4 regions of the Clostridium pabulibutyricum genome follow, and region 1 is predicted to be linked to each of the others. Evidence: riboswitches for the same ligand, from Rfam matches in the RefSeq annotation. Region 1 holds a riboswitch; each other region holds the start of a gene.

Evidence for each region. Region 1 has a riboswitch for thiamine pyrophosphate ahead of thiC (phosphomethylpyrimidine synthase ThiC). Riboswitches for the same ligand answer to the same signal wherever they lie in the genome.
Region 2: another riboswitch for thiamine pyrophosphate. It lies ahead of thiS (sulfur carrier protein ThiS); the one in region 1 lies ahead of thiC (phosphomethylpyrimidine synthase ThiC).
Region 3: another riboswitch for thiamine pyrophosphate. It lies ahead of thiW (energy coupling factor transporter S component ThiW); the one in region 1 lies ahead of thiC (phosphomethylpyrimidine synthase ThiC).
Region 4: another riboswitch for thiamine pyrophosphate. It lies ahead of thiT (energy-coupled thiamine transporter ThiT); the one in region 1 lies ahead of thiC (phosphomethylpyrimidine synthase ThiC).

The regions. Positions count from the first base shown of each region.
Region 1 is NZ_JBZAYZ010000001.1:233,121-238,204, forward strand. Features, by position in the region: gene AC4CVH_RS01120 (spore germination protein) at 1-51, shown strand, start outside; gene AC4CVH_RS01125 (Ger(x)C family spore germination protein) at 69-1,244, shown strand; gene AC4CVH_RS01130 (GerAB/ArcD/ProY family transporter) at 1,261-2,358, shown strand; TPP riboswitch at 2,434-2,536, shown strand; gene thiC (phosphomethylpyrimidine synthase ThiC) at 2,639-3,952, shown strand; gene AC4CVH_RS01140 (single-stranded DNA-binding protein) at 4,015-4,347, shown strand; gene AC4CVH_RS01145 (hypothetical protein) at 4,532-4,870, shown strand; gene AC4CVH_RS01150 (flagellin N-terminal helical domain-containing protein) at 4,961-5,084, shown strand, end outside.
Region 2 is NZ_JBZAYZ010000002.1:335,780-340,863, reverse strand. Features, by position in the region: gene AC4CVH_RS04945 (glutamine--tRNA ligase/YqeY domain fusion protein) at 1-535, shown strand, start outside; gene AC4CVH_RS04940 (DUF2156 domain-containing protein) at 592-1,488, opposite strand; gene AC4CVH_RS04935 (GNAT family N-acetyltransferase) at 1,532-2,083, opposite strand; TPP riboswitch at 2,240-2,349, shown strand; gene thiS (sulfur carrier protein ThiS) at 2,470-2,667, shown strand; gene AC4CVH_RS04925 (thiazole synthase) at 2,706-3,473, shown strand; gene thiH (2-iminoacetate synthase ThiH) at 3,492-4,601, shown strand; gene AC4CVH_RS04915 (thiamine phosphate synthase) at 4,601-5,084, shown strand, end outside.
Region 3 is NZ_JBZAYZ010000007.1:8,892-13,975, reverse strand. Features, by position in the region: partial or broken gene AC4CVH_RS08875 (ATPase) at 75-413, opposite strand; gene AC4CVH_RS08870 (hypothetical protein) at 415-582, opposite strand; gene AC4CVH_RS08865 (hypothetical protein) at 1,618-1,788, opposite strand; gene AC4CVH_RS08860 (methyltransferase domain-containing protein) at 1,801-1,911, opposite strand; gene AC4CVH_RS08855 (cupin domain-containing protein) at 2,078-2,359, opposite strand; gene AC4CVH_RS08850 (helix-turn-helix transcriptional regulator) at 2,455-2,598, opposite strand; gene AC4CVH_RS08845 (hypothetical protein) at 2,645-3,136, shown strand; TPP riboswitch at 3,182-3,287, shown strand; gene thiW (energy coupling factor transporter S component ThiW) at 3,578-4,147, shown strand; gene thiM (hydroxyethylthiazole kinase) at 4,125-4,910, shown strand; gene AC4CVH_RS08830 (hypothetical protein) at 4,876-5,084, opposite strand, start outside.
Region 4 is NZ_JBZAYZ010000009.1:104,446-109,529, reverse strand. Features, by position in the region: gene AC4CVH_RS10920 (DUF7922 domain-containing protein) at 1-330, shown strand, start outside; gene AC4CVH_RS10915 (hypothetical protein) at 420-914, shown strand; gene AC4CVH_RS10910 (Mrp/NBP35 family ATP-binding protein) at 1,042-1,896, shown strand; gene AC4CVH_RS10905 (ferredoxin) at 1,981-2,169, shown strand; gene thiT (energy-coupled thiamine transporter ThiT) at 2,239-2,880, opposite strand; TPP riboswitch at 2,951-3,049, opposite strand; gene AC4CVH_RS10895 (hypothetical protein) at 3,077-3,268, opposite strand; gene nrdD (anaerobic ribonucleoside-triphosphate reductase) at 3,458-5,084, shown strand, end outside.

The sequences.
Region 1 (5,084 bases):
AAATATACTCAAAAAACACTTGGAATCAAGGCTAAAAAAGGTATTTTCTAGTGTAGAGGAGGGAAACTATGAGCAAATTTATTAAATCAGTTTCTCTTGCTATTTTATTTTTGTTCCCGGTTTTTTTTATTACGGGATGTCAGGACAAAAATGAAATTGAATCTCTTGGATTTATAGTTGCCATGGGAGTTGATACTGACAACAACGAAGATTTTAAAGTTAGCCTTCAGGTTATAAGAAAAGGTGCTTCAACTGAAAGAAATCAGGATGCAGAAGTACTCGTATATGTTTCAACAGGAAAGACTATAAGCGGGGCAGTAGCAAATATTTCGAAACAAATGAGCAAGAAAATAAAGTTTTCAAATGAAAAGTGCATAATTGTAGGTCAACGCCTTGCAGAGCGGGGCATACAGCCTGTTTTGGATTTTTCGCTTCGACGAAGTGACATAAGGCCTATTGTGCCTATCCTTGTAACAAAAGGTGAAGCAATTGATATAGTCAAAACGCGTACAAAGCAAAATTCCATATCCGGATATGAGATAGATAATCTGGTTAAAATACAAAGAAATTTAGGAGTGGCTGCAGTTTCTACAAGTCTTGATTTTGAAAAAAATAAAAGAGGCAGGGAATGCAGCCGGGAATGTGTGAATACAGCTGGTATAATAATGAAAAAAACACCAAGGGATACTGGATCGGAGAATGATCTTTCTATATCGGGGAGTGCAGTTTTTAAAAATTGTAAACTTATTGGATATATGAGTGAAAAAGAAACCCGCGGAATGAACTGGATAAAAGGAAAAGTAAGACGTGGAACTATTACAATACAGAAGGATGGCGACACAATAAATACTAATATTTTAAGAGCAGGAAGTTATATAGAGGCTCAAGAAGAAAAGAATGAAGTTGTGATTCATGTAAAAGTTACTGAGAAATCAAATATAGACGAGGTAAACAAAAATTCTGGAGAAGATATGGATTTTAACTCCAACCCGGATCTGGTGGATTTTTTGTCTGAAAACCAGAATGAAGCAATATATGATGAGATAATTTCGGCTCTTAATGTTGCAAAAAACACGCTTGGTGTTGATATATTTGGATTTGGCAATGTTGTGTATGAAGAATGTCCAAAAATATGGAACCATTTGAAGGAAAACTGGAATGAAAATTTCTCCAAACTTCGCGTAGATGTAAACGTTGATTCAAATATAACTAGAACTGGAATATTGTCAAAATCTATAAATTGACAAGGAGAATTTATTTATGACTAAAAGAATATCCATATATCAGTTTTTTGCATTGATGATAATTTTTCAATATGGAAGCGTGGTGTTGTATTTCCTTGCACCAGATGCGAAGCAGGATGTTTGGATAGGATATATTGTGTATTCCATTGTAGGGGTTATTCTACAGATGATATACATATATGTATATAGAAGATATCCGGAAGATACTATAGTAACATATCTTCCAAAGATATATGGAAAAATTTTAGGAAATATAATTTCCATTTTATATATATTGTATTTTATATATATTGCAGCAAATATATTCAGAGAGTTTATGGAACTTATAGCGACGACTGCACTCAGGTATACTCCAAAGGTTATGTTTGGAACACTTTCTGTAATTGTAATAATGTATGCAGCATATTATGGAATTGAAACAATTGCGGGTATGGCACAATTTTATATTATAATTGTTTTTATAATAAAAGTATTAAGCTTGGTGCTTATACTGCTTACTCCGGATACATTTGACATTTCAAATTTGAAACCTGTATTTGAAAATGGAGTGCTTAATTTCTTAAAAAATTCATGGATACTTATGCTTGTTCCATATGGGGAGACTGTAGTTTTTACTATGATTTATCCTATTACAAATGAAAATTCGAAAATAAAAAAATTTGCGTCCCTGGCAATTATGTTGGAGGGAATTATTCTTGCCATGAACAACATTTTGTTTATATGCACTCTCGGAGTTGATTTTGCAACGAACTGCAACTTTCCACTTCTTGAAACCTATAGAATTATAGATGCAGAAGACCTTCTCATAAGAATGGATATAATGTTTGCAATTACATTTATAATTGATGGATTTTTCAAGATCTCCATATTTATGTATGTTGCAATGAAGGGCATTTCACAGTTTTTTCATGTTTATAATTTAAAGGTAATTTCTTCAATTTTGGGGTGTGTGCTGCTTGCTGCGTCTTTTCTCATTTCAAGAAATTTACCTCAGCAGCTCAATATAGGACATAATTTTGTTATGAAGTATATACATCTTCCAATGCAGGTGATATTACCTTTTATAACTTTTTCTTTATGCTGTATTAAAAGTAAAAGTGTGCGAAAAATTTAAAATGTATGGAGTTGTATTTTGAAAACTGGATTTTATTGTGTTAAAATAAATTTGTATATTTTAAAATTTAATAAATTAGTTTACTGGGTGTGCCTTTTTGGCTGAGAGAAGCTTTGAGTTTCAAACCTTAGAACCTGATGTAGTTAATTCTACCGGAGGGAAGTAGTTGTGCTTTTTTAGGAGAAGTATAAGAACAGCTTTCATTTGTAGAAGGCTGTTTTTTATATATCTATAGAAGGGTTCGTATTAAGTAATGCTAATTTGAAGGGAGAAATTTATTATGAATTATTCAACTCAAATGGATGCAGCACGAAAGAATATAATAACAAAAGAGATGAGGCTTGTTTCTAAAAAGGAAAATATTGATTTGGAAGATCTTAGACAACTTATAGCAATCGGACAAGTAGTAATTCCGGCAAACAGAAATCATATGTTACTTGATGCTGAGGCGGTTGGAAAAGGACTCAAGACAAAAATAAATGTAAATCTTGGGATATCAAGAGATTGTCCTGATGTTAATGTTGAATTGAAGAAAGTTCAAAAGGCAATAGATATGAAGGCAGAGGCAATAATGGATTTGAGTTCTTTTGGAAAAACTGAAGAATTTAGAAAAAAGCTTATAAAAATGAGCAGTGCAATGATTGGAACGGTTCCGATATATGATGCTGTAGGGTTTTATGATAAAGAGCTTAGAGATATAACAGAGCAGGAATTTTTAAAGGTGATTGAAAAACAGGCTGAAGATGGTGTTGACTTTATGACGATACATGCGGGATTAAATAGAGAAACTGTCGAAGTTTTTAAAAGAAACAATAGGATAATGAATATAGTTTCAAGAGGCGGTTCTCTGATGTATGCATGGATGGAGCTTAACCATAAGGAAAATCCATTTTATGAATATTATGATAAAATCCTTGATATATGTGAAAAATATGATGTAACCATAAGCCTTGGAGATGCATGCAGGCCGGGATGTATTTCAGATGCCACGGATGCTGTACAAATAAAAGAACTTATAACTCTTGGTGAACTTACGAAGAGAGCATGGAAGAGAAATGTTCAGGTAATTATAGAAGGACCCGGGCATATGGCATTGAATGAGATAAAGTCAAACATGATTCTTGAGAAAAAGCTTTGTCATAATGCACCATTTTACGTTCTCGGACCTCTTGTTACAGATATTGCACCAGGGTATGATCATATTACAAGTGCAATAGGTGGTGCAATTGCAGCATCATGTGGAGCCGATTTTTTGTGTTATGTTACACCGGCGGAACATTTGAGACTTCCTACTATTGATGATATGAAAGAAGGAATAATAGCTTCAAAGATAGCGGCACATGCGGCAGATATAGCAAAAGGGGTGAAAGGTGCTGTGGATTGGGACAATAAAATGGCAGAGGCAAGACAAAAACTTGATTGGGAAAGTACATTCAAACTCTCAATAGACCCTGAAAAGGCAAGGAGATATAGAAGAGAGTCAACTCCTGAGTGCAGTGACAGCTGTACTATGTGTGGAAAGATGTGTTCTGTTAGAAATATGAATAGGGTTATGAGCGGAAAAGATGTAAATATACTCAGAAGAGATGAATAGCTGTGTTTAAAAATTTCCATTCTGGTCATAATTAATAAAAAAATAGTCGGGAGGTAATTTATTTGAATAATGTTACCCTTATAGGAAGACTGACCAGGGATGCTGAACTTTTTAAAATAGAAAATAGCAAGAGGAGCATTTTGAAATTTATACTTGCTGTAGATAAGAATTATTTAAACAAGCAAGGGGAAAGACAGGCTGATTTTATTTCGGTATCCTATTTTAGTGGTGGTGCTGAAAAGCTTCAACAGTATCTAAAAAAGGGGAGACTTTTGGGCGTAAGTGGAAAGATAACAACAAAGAGTTACATGAAAGACAATGTAAGAAAGTATTATACCAATGTTGAGGCGGATACAATCCAGTTTCTTGAGTACAAGAAAGAAACACTTGCCTGAGAAGACGGGCGTTTCAAACAAGTGAATTTTATTTTAAGGACATTTTCAAATTTGAAAGTGTCCTTAAAGCTTTTACATGATTGACACATATATGCAATTATTGATAATATAAGTTATAGCAATTATTTTGGGATTGAATCCATGGATTGGGGACTAACTATATTATGAAGTGAGGGGATATGAATTGGACAACAGTGATAAAATACTAATAAGTAAAAGTTGTATAAATAAAATAAAATTTGGACTTAAAGATATAAAGATGAATGAGAAGAGCAAAATTTTAAAAAAGCAGATTACAGAAATGCTGAGTATGCTTGAAAATGAACTTAGTTATGATGATCTTTCACTTGAAGACAGGATACTTAAGAAGATGAAAGAAACAAAAAGTTCTGATCCTGAGATGAATGCAAATTTATATATATTGTATCGCAATTTGACAAATGGGCGTATAACTCAAAGGCAAGCGCTTGAATTGTTTAACATGTACAGCAAAATAGAACCTTACCAGAAAACTATAGAATAAATTTACTAAAGTCAAGCTTGGCGGCATACGATAATAAGACAAACTTATTTTATCGTATGTTGTTTTTTATTAGCATGAAAGGAGTCAATTATGAGAATAAATTATAATATTCCTGCACTTACAATGAGTTTCATTCAAGATCAGGCGATTGGAAGGCAAAGCACAAGTCTGCAGAGAATAACAAGTGGTTACAAGATAAGTAGTGGAAAAGATA
Region 2 (5,084 bases), on a different contig from region 1:
AAAGAGAAAAGTGCCTTTTTCAAGAGAAATATACATTGAGCAGGAAGATTTTATGGAAGAGCCTCCTAAAAAATATTATCGATTGTTTATAGGAAATGAAGTAAGACTCAAGAGTGCTTATTTTGTAAAATGCAATGAGGCGGTTAAAGATGAAAATGGAAATGTAGTTGAAATACACTGTACTTATGATCCGGAGTCAAGAGGTGGAAGCAGCCCTGATGGAAGAAAAGTAAGAGGAACAATTCACTGGGTTAATGCAAGTACTGCGGTTCCGGCTGAAGTAAGGCTCTATGAACCTTTGATACTTGATGAAAAAGTTGAGCAAAATGATTCTTTTCTTGATAATATCAATAAAAATTCACTTGAAGTTCTTGAAGGATTTTTGGAGCCTAATATAAAAAGTGCAGGGCCGGGAGAAAAGTTTCAGTTCTTCAGACATGGATATTTCAATATGGATCCCAAAGATTCAAAAGATGGCAAGATTGTATTTAATAGAATAGTTTCTCTTAAAAGTTCTTTTAAAATAAAAAAATAGTAAAAAAATAGTAAAAAAATCAGGTAAACTAATGTTTGGAGTTTACCTGATTTTTTTTAATTTATGCTTATACAGTATTTTTTGCCCATTTTAACTGGATGGTATGATTTTTTTGCTTTTCTGAGTCCTTCAAGACCAAGGTCCTGTTCTCTGTTTATATATGGAATATCCGACATATAATTTTCGAGGAAAGTTTTGTTTACAAAGGTGTAAATTCCGTCTATGTTTGGAAGACCTTTTTCTATGTGTATTATTCCCATATTTGAATTTACTTTTTCTCCTATTGTAAAAGCGGATATATTACCGTCTACATATACAGCGAGAGCCATTAAGTTCAAAAATTCCATGTTACTGCACAGTTCTTTTATTCCATCGAGTTCATAATACAAGTATTTATCGCTGCTTTTTCTTTCGTTGTACCATATCTCAGCGGCTTTCAGAAAGTCGTCCTTCACTCCTGGTTCGAAAAAATCTTTTATTTCGTAATTATAAGATTTAACGAATTTGTTGTAATGATTCTTTTTTGAGTGAAGTTTTTTACCGGATAATGTCATTAATTTTTGAGTATCATATATGTAGTCGAAATTATCAACATCTTCTCTTATTGTAAATTTTTCAGCATACAGTTCTTTAAGGTCTCTTACAAAAGCTTCTTCTGCATCACAAAATAAAATTTCCATATTAGCTGACATAGAGTACTCTATTAGTTCTTCTATTATGCTTTTGAGATTATCTTTTGTATAGCCGATTGGCTGCATAAAATGATATTTTCCATCGAAGCCTTGTTTTTTTATGACTATTGAATTGTCAATTGAAGTATAGCTTATATCACAGCCTTTTCTCCATATTAGTAAAGATGTAAAGTTATATTCGCAGGTATCAAAGTGATATCCCTGAAGATATTTGTCAAAGACAGCTTTGTCGTCAATGGTCAGGGGTTTAAATTTTAGCATAAAAATTCTCCTTGTCAATCCTATGATTATTTTTTTAGTGAAATTATTTATTTGAAAAGTTCCACTCGTTTTTTAGTAGCCCGTACAGATACATGTCAAATCTTTTATTATCTCTGTGTATAAATTCTCTGTAGGTACCTTCTTTTTTAAAGCCTGTTTTTTCATATAAGTTTATTGCAGGTGTATTATAGCTTAAAACCGTAAGTTGTATTTTGTGAAGATTAAGTTCTTGAAATCCAAATTGTATGGTAAGATTTAGTGCATCATATCCAAGTCCATGTCCTCGGTTTGAAGCAGATCCTATTCCTATATATATAGTTGCAGTTCCATTGTTCCATAGTATATTCTCATATCCTGTGACACCTATTAGTTTTTTGCTTTGAATATCTCTTACAGCAAACATGAATTTGTCTGGAGATTTTTTTGTATCTTCTACCATGGATTTCAATTCGCTGCATGATCTTGGAAAAGATGTAATCATGTCATAGTTCCTGAGAAAAAACTGATCATTATACCAGTTTTCAAGTGTAGAAATATCATCCTCTTTGAAGGACGTCAGTGTTATGTTTGAGCTTTTTAGCAAATTTTTTATCAAGAAAGTTCCTCCTTGTAAAAATTAAATAATAATAACTTTTTTATAATATTATAACTTATATAGGCAATATAGTTCAAATGTAAATTGAAAATTGTACGTTGATTTAATTTATTTAAGTGATATAATAAAAACTGCAAGTACTTGTGACAATTTAATATTAAATACGAGGAGAGGTCATAGTGATGATCTGAGAGTGGAATGTTATTCCTTATTCTTATAACCTGATTTGGGTAATGCCAACGTAGGGAGAGTAATATATATATCTATACGCAGATTCTCCTAGAATTTGTGTGTTTTTATTTTGATAGAGTATTTTTTTACTGAGGCATTTATATGCCTCTTTTTTATATTTATAGAATATTCACAAATAAAGGAGGGCAGATATTATGAAAATAAATGGGAAAGATATGAGTTTCCCTGAGGGAACAACTGTATTTGAACTTTTACAAAGTTTAAATGTGGATTCTACAAAAGTTGCGGTTGAAGTTGATTTAAACATAGTCGAAGGGAATGCTTTTAAAGCATGCAGATTAAAAAAAAATTCATCAGTTGAAATTATCCGCTTTGTAGGCGGGGGATGTTGAGAATTAAAATAAAAAAGTATAAATGGAGGAATTAATTTATGGACAAGTTAGTTATTGGTGGAAAAGAACTGGAAAGCAGATTGTTTTTAGGTACAGGCAAGTATTCTTCCGACAGTGTACTTCCGGAGGTGTTAAAAAGTTCAGGTACAAATGTAGTCACGGTTGCACTTAGGCGTGTTGATATGAATTCTAAAACAGGTAATGTTATTGACTTTATAGGAGATGAATATACACTTCTCCCAAATACGTCTGGGGCAAGATCAGCAGATGAAGTTGTGAGACTTGCCAGACTTGGAAGGGCTGCAGGATGTGGGAACTGGATAAAAATAGAGGCTATTCAGGACAATAAGTACCTTCTGCCCGATAATATAGAAACAGTGAAGGCTGCAGAAATACTTGTAAAGGATGGATTTGTAGTATTGCCATATATAAATCCTGACTTGTCGACGGCAAGGAGACTTGTGGATGTCGGAGCAGCTGCTGTTATGCCACTTGGATCACCTATAGGATCAAATAGGGGTATAAGAACCAGAGAGATGCTAAAAATACTGATAGACGAAATAGATGAAGTACCTATAATTGTTGATGCAGGTATAGGAAAACCTTCTGATGCAGTAATGGTTATGGAAATGGGAGCTGACGCTGTTCTTGTAAATACTGCAATTGCAACATCAAAAAAACCGGTGCGTATGGCAGAGGCATTTAAATATGCTGTAAAAGCAGGCAGGGAGGCTTTTAATTCGGGACTTGGAGAAGTTAAAGATTCAGCCTCGGCATCTTCACCGCTTACAGGTTTCTTAAGATAGGGGGATTGTGATATGGAAATAGGAATTTATGATGAGATAAGAAAATATGACGACTTTGATTTTGAAGGTTTTTTTGAAAATGTTCAGGATTCGGATATTGAGAATATACTTTGCAGGGACAGAATAAATAAAATGGACTTTTTGGCACTCTTGTCTGAAAAGGCTGAGAAATATCTTGAACCCATGGCAGCAAAAGCCCATGAAATAACTGTTAGAAATTTTGGAAAAAACATAGTTTTGTATACTCCAATATACATTGCAAATTATTGTACGAATAAGTGCATATATTGTGGATACAATGTTGAAAACAAGATTGTGCGCAAGAAGATGACGTTTTATGAGATTGAAGAGGAGGCGAAATCTATAGCAGAAACAGGTCTAAGACACATAATACTTTTAACAGGAGAATCAAGGTATTATTGTCCTATGGAGTATTTGAAAGGAGCAGTGAAAATACTTAAAAAATATTTTGATTCCATATGCCTTGAAATTTACCCTTTGGAGGAGAACGAGTACAGGGAACTTGTGGAGCTTGGGGCGGACAGTTTGACGGTTTATCAGGAAACCTATAATCAAGAAGTTTATAAAAAGGTTCATCTTGCAGGCAAGAAAAGGGATTATAGATACAGGCTTGAAGCTCTTGACAGGGGATGCAGGGCTGGAATACATTCTGTTGGAATGAGTGCACTTCTTGGACTTGATAAATGGAGAAATGAGGTGTTCTTGACAGGAATTCATGCAGCTTATATGTCAAAAAAATATCCGGCTGTGGAAATAAGCATGTCTGTGCCAAGGATAAGACCTCATGCAGGAAGTGAAATAAAGATATACGATGTCACTGACAGAAATTTAGTACAAGCTACACTTGCATACAAGATATTTCTTCAAAGAGCAGGAATAAATATAACTACAAGGGAAGGTAAATATATGAGAAACAATATGATACCTCTTGGAGTTACAAAAATGTCGGCGGGGGTAACAACGGAAGTTGGAGGTCATTCTCTTGGAAAAGATGAAAAAGGTGATGGTCAGTTTGTAATATCCGATGGAAGATCTGTGGATGAAATAAGAGCGGAAATAGAAAGCAAAGGGTATAATCCGGTGTTTAAAGATTGGCAGTTTTGTTGATGAAGAACAGTATGATTTTCAAGTTGAAGGAAAATAACAGGATAATTTCTGTTACAAACAGGAGTATTTGTGGACAAAATAATTTCTACAAAAAAATAGAGAGATGTGCAGAACTCGGTACGGATGCAATTATGCTCAGGGAAAAAGATCTGCCGCACGAGAAAATACTTGAAATGGCAAAAAGAATAAAGAACATAATAGAAAAGTATGGAACATTGCTTATAGTAAATGATGATCTAGAGGCAGCTTTAAAATCGGAAGCATTTGCTTTTCACACAAGTTTTAAAAAGTTTAAAAGTATGAATAGATCTCATTCAAGTTTAAGGATTATTAAAAATTCAAAAATGAAGATTGGTGTATCTGTGCATAGTTTGGATGAAGCTAAAGAGTCGGAAAAGATGAATGCAGACTATATAGTTGTCGGAAATATATTTGAAACTGATTGTAAAAAAGGATTAAAGGGAAAAGGACTTGAATTTTTAA
Region 3 (5,084 bases), on a different contig from region 1:
AAATCATTGTCTCATATAGCTTTAAGGCACTTTCAGAATTCAAAGAGGTTGGAAAGATGCCACCTATAACATTTCTTTTTCTCAGCTATCTCAACGTTTTCCATACCTATATAATTCATTATAAGATAAAATCCGTTCTACTTTGCTAATTTTATGTTTTTAAGTATGGTTTTACCTGATAATGTAGTTTCTCGATTAAATGATATGCCTGCTGAAATATAGTAATTCATTAACCTTACAGCTTCTCTAGCACATTTTATTTGCAGATTATCATCTTTCCACGATCCAATCTTTGCCATCATCTCATCAGTATTTATTCTTATTTCATTCTTATTCTCATTATAATAAATTAATTTGTATATGGAACTCTTTCCAGCACCATTTACACCTGAAAATATAGTATATATCTTCATGTTATCCCCTACTTATAACTTTCATTTGATTTCTTTGAAGAATCATATTTGATATATTTGCATAGAAGTCTTTTTCTTCTGCTGTTTTTGCCTTTTGAAATAATTTCATCACATCACTATATGAATAACTTAAAAAAATATCGTATAAACTTTTTTCTCTATTTTCCATATAATACACCTCCAAATAAATCTAAATTAATATTTGAATAAAATTTATCTTACTTATTTTCCTTTGATTTATTTTTATTTATACATCTCATGTTAAGGTTCAACAAACCTGTGTAAAATAGCCATTCTTTATTTTCATTATATACCCTGAAACCTTATAAATAAAGAGTTTCTTTGAAATTTTTCCAACCGTTTTTCATTTTTCAAAAATAGAATAAAAAAAGTACTCTAAACCACTAAAATATATAGCTTTAGATCACTTTTTAATTTTACGGAGGTTGGAAAAATTCTCAGAAGTCAAAAACTTAATAGACATGCCACAAGACCTGATAAATAACCTTCTTTAAATTTTTTTAATGATTTTTCATATTAATAAAAAATATAGGAGATCACTATAAATCATTGAAATTAGAGCATTCATAGCAATTTTGTACAAAGATATGCTTGGAAACTTAGAGACACAGAAATTTGTTTTCCAATGTACAACAAACTGCCTGTCCTCAAAACAGCTCTTGTCCCAATTTTCAAGATAGCCGAAAATACATTTCATATGTTCCGGGGAAACAGTTTCATCGCTGATTTCGCCAATCACTTTCGCCAGCGATTGCCGTCTTGTATCTAATTCCTCAATCCTGCCGTTTGCGTTTTAAAAAATCACAAATTTTAGCGAATGGCTACACCCTACCAAACAACAGTTTTTTATTCTTGTTTAGCAGTAGTTTATTGTGATTGTATAATTTAGTAATTGTTTCTTTATAGGCTAAATATGTGCAATGACCCTTAATCTCCTATAATTAGCAGTCCAAAAAGTTCCATTCCATAGTTTGGGCTGTACCTTGTCCAACATTTTTTTAAAATTAAATCTTGTTCAACATCTGAAAATCTTTCTAAATTTGTTTCAAAAAACTGTTTTGCCCAATTGCATAAACCTTTCTCGCAATCTTTCAAGGGCGTTGGATGATCATAATCATATATTTTTTCAATAAAAAATCCGTGTTTTTCTAACAGAAAGCCAAATAAATCAACGATTTGGAAATTAAATCTCGAGATAAAAGGGACTTCCTACGTCCTGTAAAACGCTCCCAAACCATTGTTCTATGGTTTTGATATTTCCGCATTCACCAAATTCACAAACAAGTTTTCCAGAGGACTTTAATGACTGCTGTAAATATGGCATTTCTAATACATTCATTACTTTAAAGTCCAATTTTGGATACTCCTACTTCGCTTTTTCAATCATATCCGAAGAACCATCAATGCCTAAAATGTAGTTACAAAGTTTTGCTAACTCCGCAGTTAATACACCTGTTCCACAACCTAGATCTAAAATTTTTTAGGTTTTATCATTAGGAACAAATTCCAGAGGCCCTTTCCCATATTCGACAACAAAGTCGTGCTTATTGTCATATAATTTTGAGTTTCATTTCATTTTTTCCTCCATTTCCGATGTATAAATTAATCTTTTATCCTTTACACATCAATCGACTACGCAATAACTATATACTTGGATAAATAACCATGTTATAAATAACACATTGTTGCTGATAAGGATTGTTATAGGCATGAAAAACATTAGCACGAAAGCAAAGTGCTTGTTTTTCTTTTAAAATAATTTTTGTACTTACTTCTATTTCTAACATCCCTTGTACTACTAAAACGTATTCTTCCACACCATCAAGATGCTTTTTAAACTTATGGTGATATTCCGCATCTAATTCTATGTAGTATATTTCTATATTGAGAGTAGGATCAAAAGAAAAAATTGGGAAAGCTCTCATTCGTACATTATCTTCGATAATAGGCTCTTTGGATTGCGTATCATCTATTTCCAGTTCCTCGAATAAAAAAGATAGAGGAACCTTTAATCCTACTGCTATTTTCCAGAGTGTTGTAATAGTGGGAGATATCGTCTCATTTCTATTTGCCCTAGCATAGGCTTGCTAACATCTGTAAGTTTAGCAACATCTTCAATGGTAAGATTTCTAGTCGCTCGTATTTCTCTTAATCGTTCTCCTATTTTGTAGTATAATGTTTATTGTAAGACATTAAGGGGCACAGCCGTCATGACAAAAAAATACAAATATGCCATAGCTGACAAAATATTTGCTATATTCATCGTAACATTAATGATAGTACTTGTAATTACAATACCAATAGCTCTATTTTGCATGGGAATATTACTAATGTTTAAGAAAAATATTATAATACTGAAAGGTACCGGAAATATCCAATATATATTACTCGCCGCTAAATTTATGTTATTAACAATTATTGTACTATATATATTCTCACTTATTTTCAACTCACTATTTCAAGAAAGCAGCGGTATGAAAAAACATATAACAGGCTTTACACTAATGTATTCAACAATACTCTTATATAAATCACTGTATTCCTATTTTTCAATTAACTCCCTTAATGCAAAATTACTAATAAGAAAAGAAGGCATCTTCTGGGTTTCAATATATTTATTTAGTTTATATGTTTTTAAAGAAGTAACTTTTCGTCTAATAGAAAAACTCTATAAAAAGCTAATACTTAGCAAAAGAAAATAAATGCTATTCAAAAAAATTTGCATACTTAGAAGATATATGGTATGATTTTCACAAAAAGGGAGCATATTTAAATATGCTGAGAGGAAGTATATACTTCGACCTATAACTTGATTCGGATAATGCCGACGTAAGGAAATATTTAATTTATGCTGTTTTATATGCTTTATGAGTATAGATGGAATGTGCCTTACAAGGTATATTCCATTTTTTATATTTAAAAAGCAGTGGGGGAGCGCCCAAAGCTTTAAATAAAACTACAACTAAATAGCGAGGGAACTTGTATTTCAAGGTGAGAGGAAGCTTTTGAGCTTCGACCGACCAATATGATTTGTCATATAGGGAATTGCTATTTGGTTACTCTAAAATTATACCTGCAATAATGATGTTTATTTCCTATGTGATAAATTTAGAAAATAAATATTATTATGGAGGTATTTTATTATGGAAAAAAACTCGAAACTATTAAAAAAACTTATGCTGGCAATGATGGTGGCAATGGGAGTTGTGATTTCACCAATTCTTCGTATAGAAGGAATGTGTCCTATGTCTTCTGTTATAAATATTACATGCGCAGTTTTTCTGGGACCATGGTATGCACTGCTGTGTGCTGTTTGTATTGGAATCATCAGAATGTTTATTATGGGAATTCCGCCTTTAGCTCTGACAGGCGCTGTTTTTGGAGCTTTTTTAGCAGGGCTTCTATATAAGACATCCAAAAACACTTTAATTTTTGCAGTTTTAGGTGAAGTTATAGGAACAGGCATAATAGGTGCTATTGTCTCATCACCCATTATGACATATTTCTGGGGTAAAACAGGACTTTCACTTATGTTTTATATTCCTTTATTCTTTACGGCTACAATTATCGGTGGAACAATTTCCTTTATTTTTTTAGGGGCATTAAGCAAAACTGGAATGCTTATAAAGATTCAAAAAGACCTGGGGGTAAAAATCTATGACAAATCAACAGATACTGATAAACAATCTATTGCAAATAAAACACAATATTAAAATAAAAAAACCTCTTATTCATTATATTACAAATCCAATTTCAATAAATGATTGTGCAAATGTAATACTCTCTATTGGGGCAAAGCCTATCATGGCCGAACACCCTCTGGAAGTTTCTGAAATTACATCCGCATCTGATGCGCTTGGAATTAACCTTGGAAATATAACCGACGTCAGAATGAAATCCATGTTGATTTCAGGCAAAACGGCCTTTAAAGAAAAGATTCCTCAAGTAATTGATCTTGTTGGCGTTGGCTGCAGTAAATTAAGGCTTAATTATGCAAAAGAGTTTATTTCTCAGTGCCATCCAGATGTAATTAAAGGTAATTTATCTGAAATAAAAACAATTTGTGGTGTTCAAAGCAATGCAAAAGGAATAGATGCAGGCGAATATGATAAGCTGACAGATGCCAATATAGAAATCATGAAGAAATTATCTCTTAAAACAAATTCTATTATTGCAGCCACTGGTGCGGTGGATGTAATAACTAACGGCAGCGAAACATGTTTAATAAAAAACGGCTGTGAAATGCTTTCAATGGTAACAGGTACAGGATGTATGGTTACTGCGCTTATAACAAGTTATATTTCTTCATCAGATATATTTTATGGTACTATTTTAGCTGTATCGCTTATAGGAATATGCGGAGAACTTTCTCAGCATGTTACCGGTATAGGAAGCTTTAGAACTGCTCTTATAGACAATTTATTTACAATTTCTGATAATACTATAATAAATGAAATCTATTTAAAAATTCTCTAGTTTCTCTTCCAATATCCTTTGACTTTGTATAATAAATATATGGATTTTGAACACTCATTTTAACCAAATTTTTTTTATCACTTTGTGAAAAACAATTTTCATCTTCCCTTGGATAAGCGGCTGTATAATACTCAGCATATACTCCAGATATGGAATGCGGCATAAGTACATATG
Region 4 (5,084 bases), on a different contig from region 1:
GTGCCGACAGGCAATGGTCAAAACATGTATGATACAAGTGACTATGATAAATATACCTTTATTTATTATCCTATGACTTCTTACTATGGTTATATAAAGAATTACTCGCATTTTTTAATGGGATACAAATATGATGGAGATGGAAATGTAAAGTATATGATTTATGGTATACCGGGTACAAAGGATAAAAGCCAACAGCCATATGAGGGCAGAACGGGATTTGTAACATGGGTGCCTGAAAAAGGACAGGATGATTTTGGATATTGGTTGATGTTTTATGATTTTAGAACGGGTACGGTAGACATACCAGTGGAAAATTGCGGGGCATGAAGTTAATAACTGTAAGTAAGAAAAAGTTGGGCTTTTTGTTAATGATTTTGGGAATCACAATTGTGATATGTACTCTTGGAAGAGTTTTTATGAATAAGTTGGAATTTACGGTATCAAGTGATGAGAATTTGAATAATTTACGCCAGTACAGTGAGCTTGGTGGAAGTGTAAAGTATGAAATACCAGGTTCATGGCAGATTGTCAGACAGGATACTTTTGGGAGTGAAGTGCTTTGTCATACTGATTTTAAAAATAAAGACGGAAAGATAAATGGTTTTTTCCAGGTTTGGAGATCGAATGGAAACCTGGAAAAATTCCTGACGAACAGTAAGAAAATATCCAATAAGCAGAATAATTTATACAAGAAATATTCTTTGGAAAGCAAGAGGATGAATGGCAGAAAGTTATATCTCATAAAGTATGATATGACAAAGGAAATAGGAGGAAGTTATGTGGGCGAGGAATACTTTCTTGAAGGAAACAACAGGTTTTATAGATTTACTTTTTTTGTGAAGGAGAAAGATTTTAGTGAAGCTATGTCTTCACTGTTTGAGCGTATAGTTAAAACTTTGAAATATAATTGATATTTTCTTCCTTTCAAGTTTTGTTATTAATTGAAAGGAAATTTTTTTATAGAATTATATGTTATAATGATTGATGAAACTTTTTAGGTTTAATTAGTTAATATATTCACGAAAGGGAGTAGTGAAAATGGGTAGTTGTAATGATTGTCCAAGTAATTCAAGTTGTAATGTACAAGACAAAAATAAATGTAGTAAGTCTACACCTAGGTTTGGCACAATAAAACATATAGTTGGTATTATGAGCGGAAAGGGGGGTGTTGGTAAATCTACTGTGACAGGTGCACTGGCAATAAGATTAAAACACAAGGGATACAAAGTCGGTGTTCTGGACGGTGATATAACAGGTCCTTCAATGCCGCGTTTTTTTGGCATAAATAAGGAGAGAGCAAGTATGACTCCAATAAATGGAACTGATGATGTGAAATTTTCCACTGTTGATACAGGACTTGGCATTGAGGTAATGTCATTGAATCTTCTGACTGAAAAAGAAGAACAGCCTGTTATATGGAGGGGACCTGTAATTACAGGAGTTCTGAAGCAGATGTATTCGGACACCCAGTGGGATGAGCTTGATTATCTTCTGATAGATATGCCTCCGGGAACTGGAGATGTGGCTCTTACAATAATGCAGGATATACCTCTTGATGGAATTGTCATAGTATCAACTCCACAGGATATGGTATCCATGATAGTCAAAAAGGTAGTTATAATGGCAGAAAAAATGGGCATAAATGTAATAGGTGCTGTAGAAAATATGTCTTATGTAAAATGTAAAAACTGTGATGAAAAAATAAAGTTATTCAGTAAGAAATCAGCAGTAGAACAGGCTGCGTATCTTGGACTTCCGCTTCTTGCCGAACTTCCTATGGATATTGAACTTGCAGACAGCATGGAAAGTGGGAATGTGGAAAAATACATATCAAATTCAACTGACTATGATACGCTTATAGACAATTTTATGAAGAAGTTAAAGCTTCTCTAGTATGTGAATGAAATTTTATGAATATATATAAGAAAATCTGCAAATAACTATACTATTATTTCACAAGAAAGGTGATGAATGCAAATGGAAGCATCAGTTGATAAGGAAGCCTGTATAAGCTGCGGACTGTGTCCGGATACATGCGGGGATGTTTTTGAAATGCAGGATGATGGAAAAGCTGGAGTAATAGTTAACGAGGTTCCAGAAACAAGTGAGGACTCTGCCATGGAAGCAAGGGACAATTGTCCTGTAAATGCCATATCTGTGGAGTAGATTTTCAGTATAAATTAAATTTATAAAAAGCTGTGTTTTGAATGCACAGCTTTTTAAACATTTGTAAAATTATTTTCCAGTATTATGGGCAATGTTCTTTTTAAGTATGGATTCAAGCTGCCTGAAAGGAAGCAATCCTATTATGACCATGCATATAATTGATTCTATTAGCAAATATCCTGCATTTAGTGTAAATGAATAAACAGCGGGTGACATTCCTTTTGGTGCAAAACTTCCGAAAAACAATATACCGGAAATAAAATGACATACAAATCGGGCGAACATTGCAATGGCTGTTCCTGCGAGTTTATGATTTTTAAAATATCCTGCAAGCCCAATTGCCATGAAAGGAAGAGGATAATCAAATAACACCTGAACTGGTTGTAATATATAGGGATCCAGTATCAAGGTTATGATGCCATAGAGAAAACCGGTTAACGAACCAACTTGAGGACCATACAGAAACGACATCAAAAGTATTGGAACCATGCTTCCTAGAGTTATACTTCCACCTTGGGGAAGATGATATATTCTGAATACTTTAAGTATTGTCGCCAGGGCAAGAGCTATTCCAATTTGTGCTATGAGTTGTGAGTTGAGTTCTATTTTTTTAACCCTTATTATAAATAAAAGTATAATTATAAGGGCTATAAGTGCAAATATAGAACTTGGATGTGAAATTACTTCCTGAAAATTTTTAAGCAGTGACATAATAAAAAAAGACCTCCTTTATTTGCTTTGAGGTACTAAAAGGAGATTTGGCTTTTAAGTATAACTATTACGAAATAATATAGAGCTTCCCTTCGCTGGTATTGTCCAGATCAGGTAAAGGGTTAATAAAGTTATTTCTCAGCTTTCAAAAGCACCCCTAGCATTAACACTATTATACTACGCAGTGTGTATTCATTCAACACATTGGCGGAATTGACATATTTGCACTGACTTTTGAGGTGAGTTTTGCCTGGAAAGGTTCTATATTCAGTCTGTCACCTATTTTTGAATGATGTGGAATATAGGAGACTGATACATGCATGGTTCTTCCGTCCACAAGAGATATTGTAGCTTCCATGTTGTTTATATCTATTATTTTTCCTATCATTTTTTTACCTCCATATAATTTTTGGTTGTGATATAATTATTTTGGTTAAGATAACTATAATTATTCATAAGCAAGGAATTTGAAGTTAAACTCCATTAACTTTAAAATTACGGCTTAAATGTGAATTGATATTTCTACGATTAAATAGTACAATTATATACAATATATAGTAGTTTGGAGGATGGGTAAATGCTACATGTTGTAAAAAGAGATGGAAGAAAAGTAGAATTTAATTCTATTAAAATAACAAATGCCATAAAAGGGGCATCTGATGAAATAGGGTGCGATTTAAAGGAAAGTGAATTTATTGATTTAACTAGAGAGGTTATATCACGTATAGAAAAAATCAATCTTGAAGAGATAGATGTGGAAAATATACAGAACATAGTTCAAGAAGTTCTTATGGAAAAAAAGTATACCAGAATAGGGTTTGCATATTCAAATTATAGACAGGACAGAAATAATATAAGAGAAATAAAGTCTGATCTTATGAAAGCTATTGACAAAATAGGTGTAGAGACTGACAGGGACAATGCAAATGTAGGAAACAACTATAGTTCTAAGCTTTTAAGAATAGCAAGTGAATCAAACAAATGGCACAATCTTGCAAAGATGCCAAAGAGTCTTGCAAAAGCTCATGAGAATGGTGACATATACTATCATGATTTGGATTCCTATAATTTGACTATCAATTGTCTTCATATTCCAACAAGAGAAGTGCTCCTAAGGGGATTTAATACAGGATATGGATATATAAGGCCGCCTAAGCGAATAGAATCAGCAGCAGAGCTTTCATGCATTTTGCTTCAGTCATCTCAAAATGACATGTTCGGAGGACAGTCGCATCCTGATTTTGATAATGATATGGGAATATTTGTTGGACCTACAAGACAGGAAATAATAAAGGAATTCGAAGGAATTGGCATAAGTGGAGACAAGGCAAGGGAAATAGCGGAGAAGAAACTTAGAAGAAGTGTAGAACAAGCAATGCAAGGCATAATTTACAACTTGAATACTATGCACTCCAGAGCAGGTTCACAGGTACCTTTCAGCTCTATAAATATAGGTGTGCCAAGGTCAGACGATGCAGCTCTTATTTGTGAAGTGTTTTTGACGGAATATGAAAAAGGACTTGGACAGGGAGAACAGCCTATATTTCCAAACATAATATTCAGGGTTAAAGAAGGCGTCAATAAAAATCCGGAAGATCCTTACTATTATTTGTTTAGAACTGCATGCAGAGTGGCAGCAAAGAGAATGAATCCTACTTTTATGAACATGGATGCAGATTTTAACAAGGTTTATTATGATAAAGGGATACTTCCATCTACTATGGGATGCAGAACTTATGTATGTTCAAATGTCAATGGAGATGAAGGACCAAAGGGAAGAGGAAACATAGCACCAACTACAATAAATCTTCCGAGAATAGGAATTCTGTCAAAGGGTAGTGTAGAAAAGTTTTTTAAACTTCTTGATGAACGATTGGATCTTTCCAGACAATCGCTTATGCACAGGTATGACACCCTTAAGAACTTAAGGCTCAAAGACCTTCCGTTTGTTGCAGGACAAAAGCTTTTAAAAGGTTCTGAAAATCTAAAGGATGAAGATTCTATAGAACCTATATTGAAGCAGGGAACCTGGGGCATAGGTTTTATAGGACTTGCAGAAACCTTGATTGCAATTACAGGGAAGCATCACGGGGAAGATGAAGCATCAAGAGAACTTGGAGTTAGGATTATAACTCATATAAGAAATTATACTGATAAGCTTACAAAAGAAACTCATCTGAACTGGAGCTGTTATGCTACTCCGG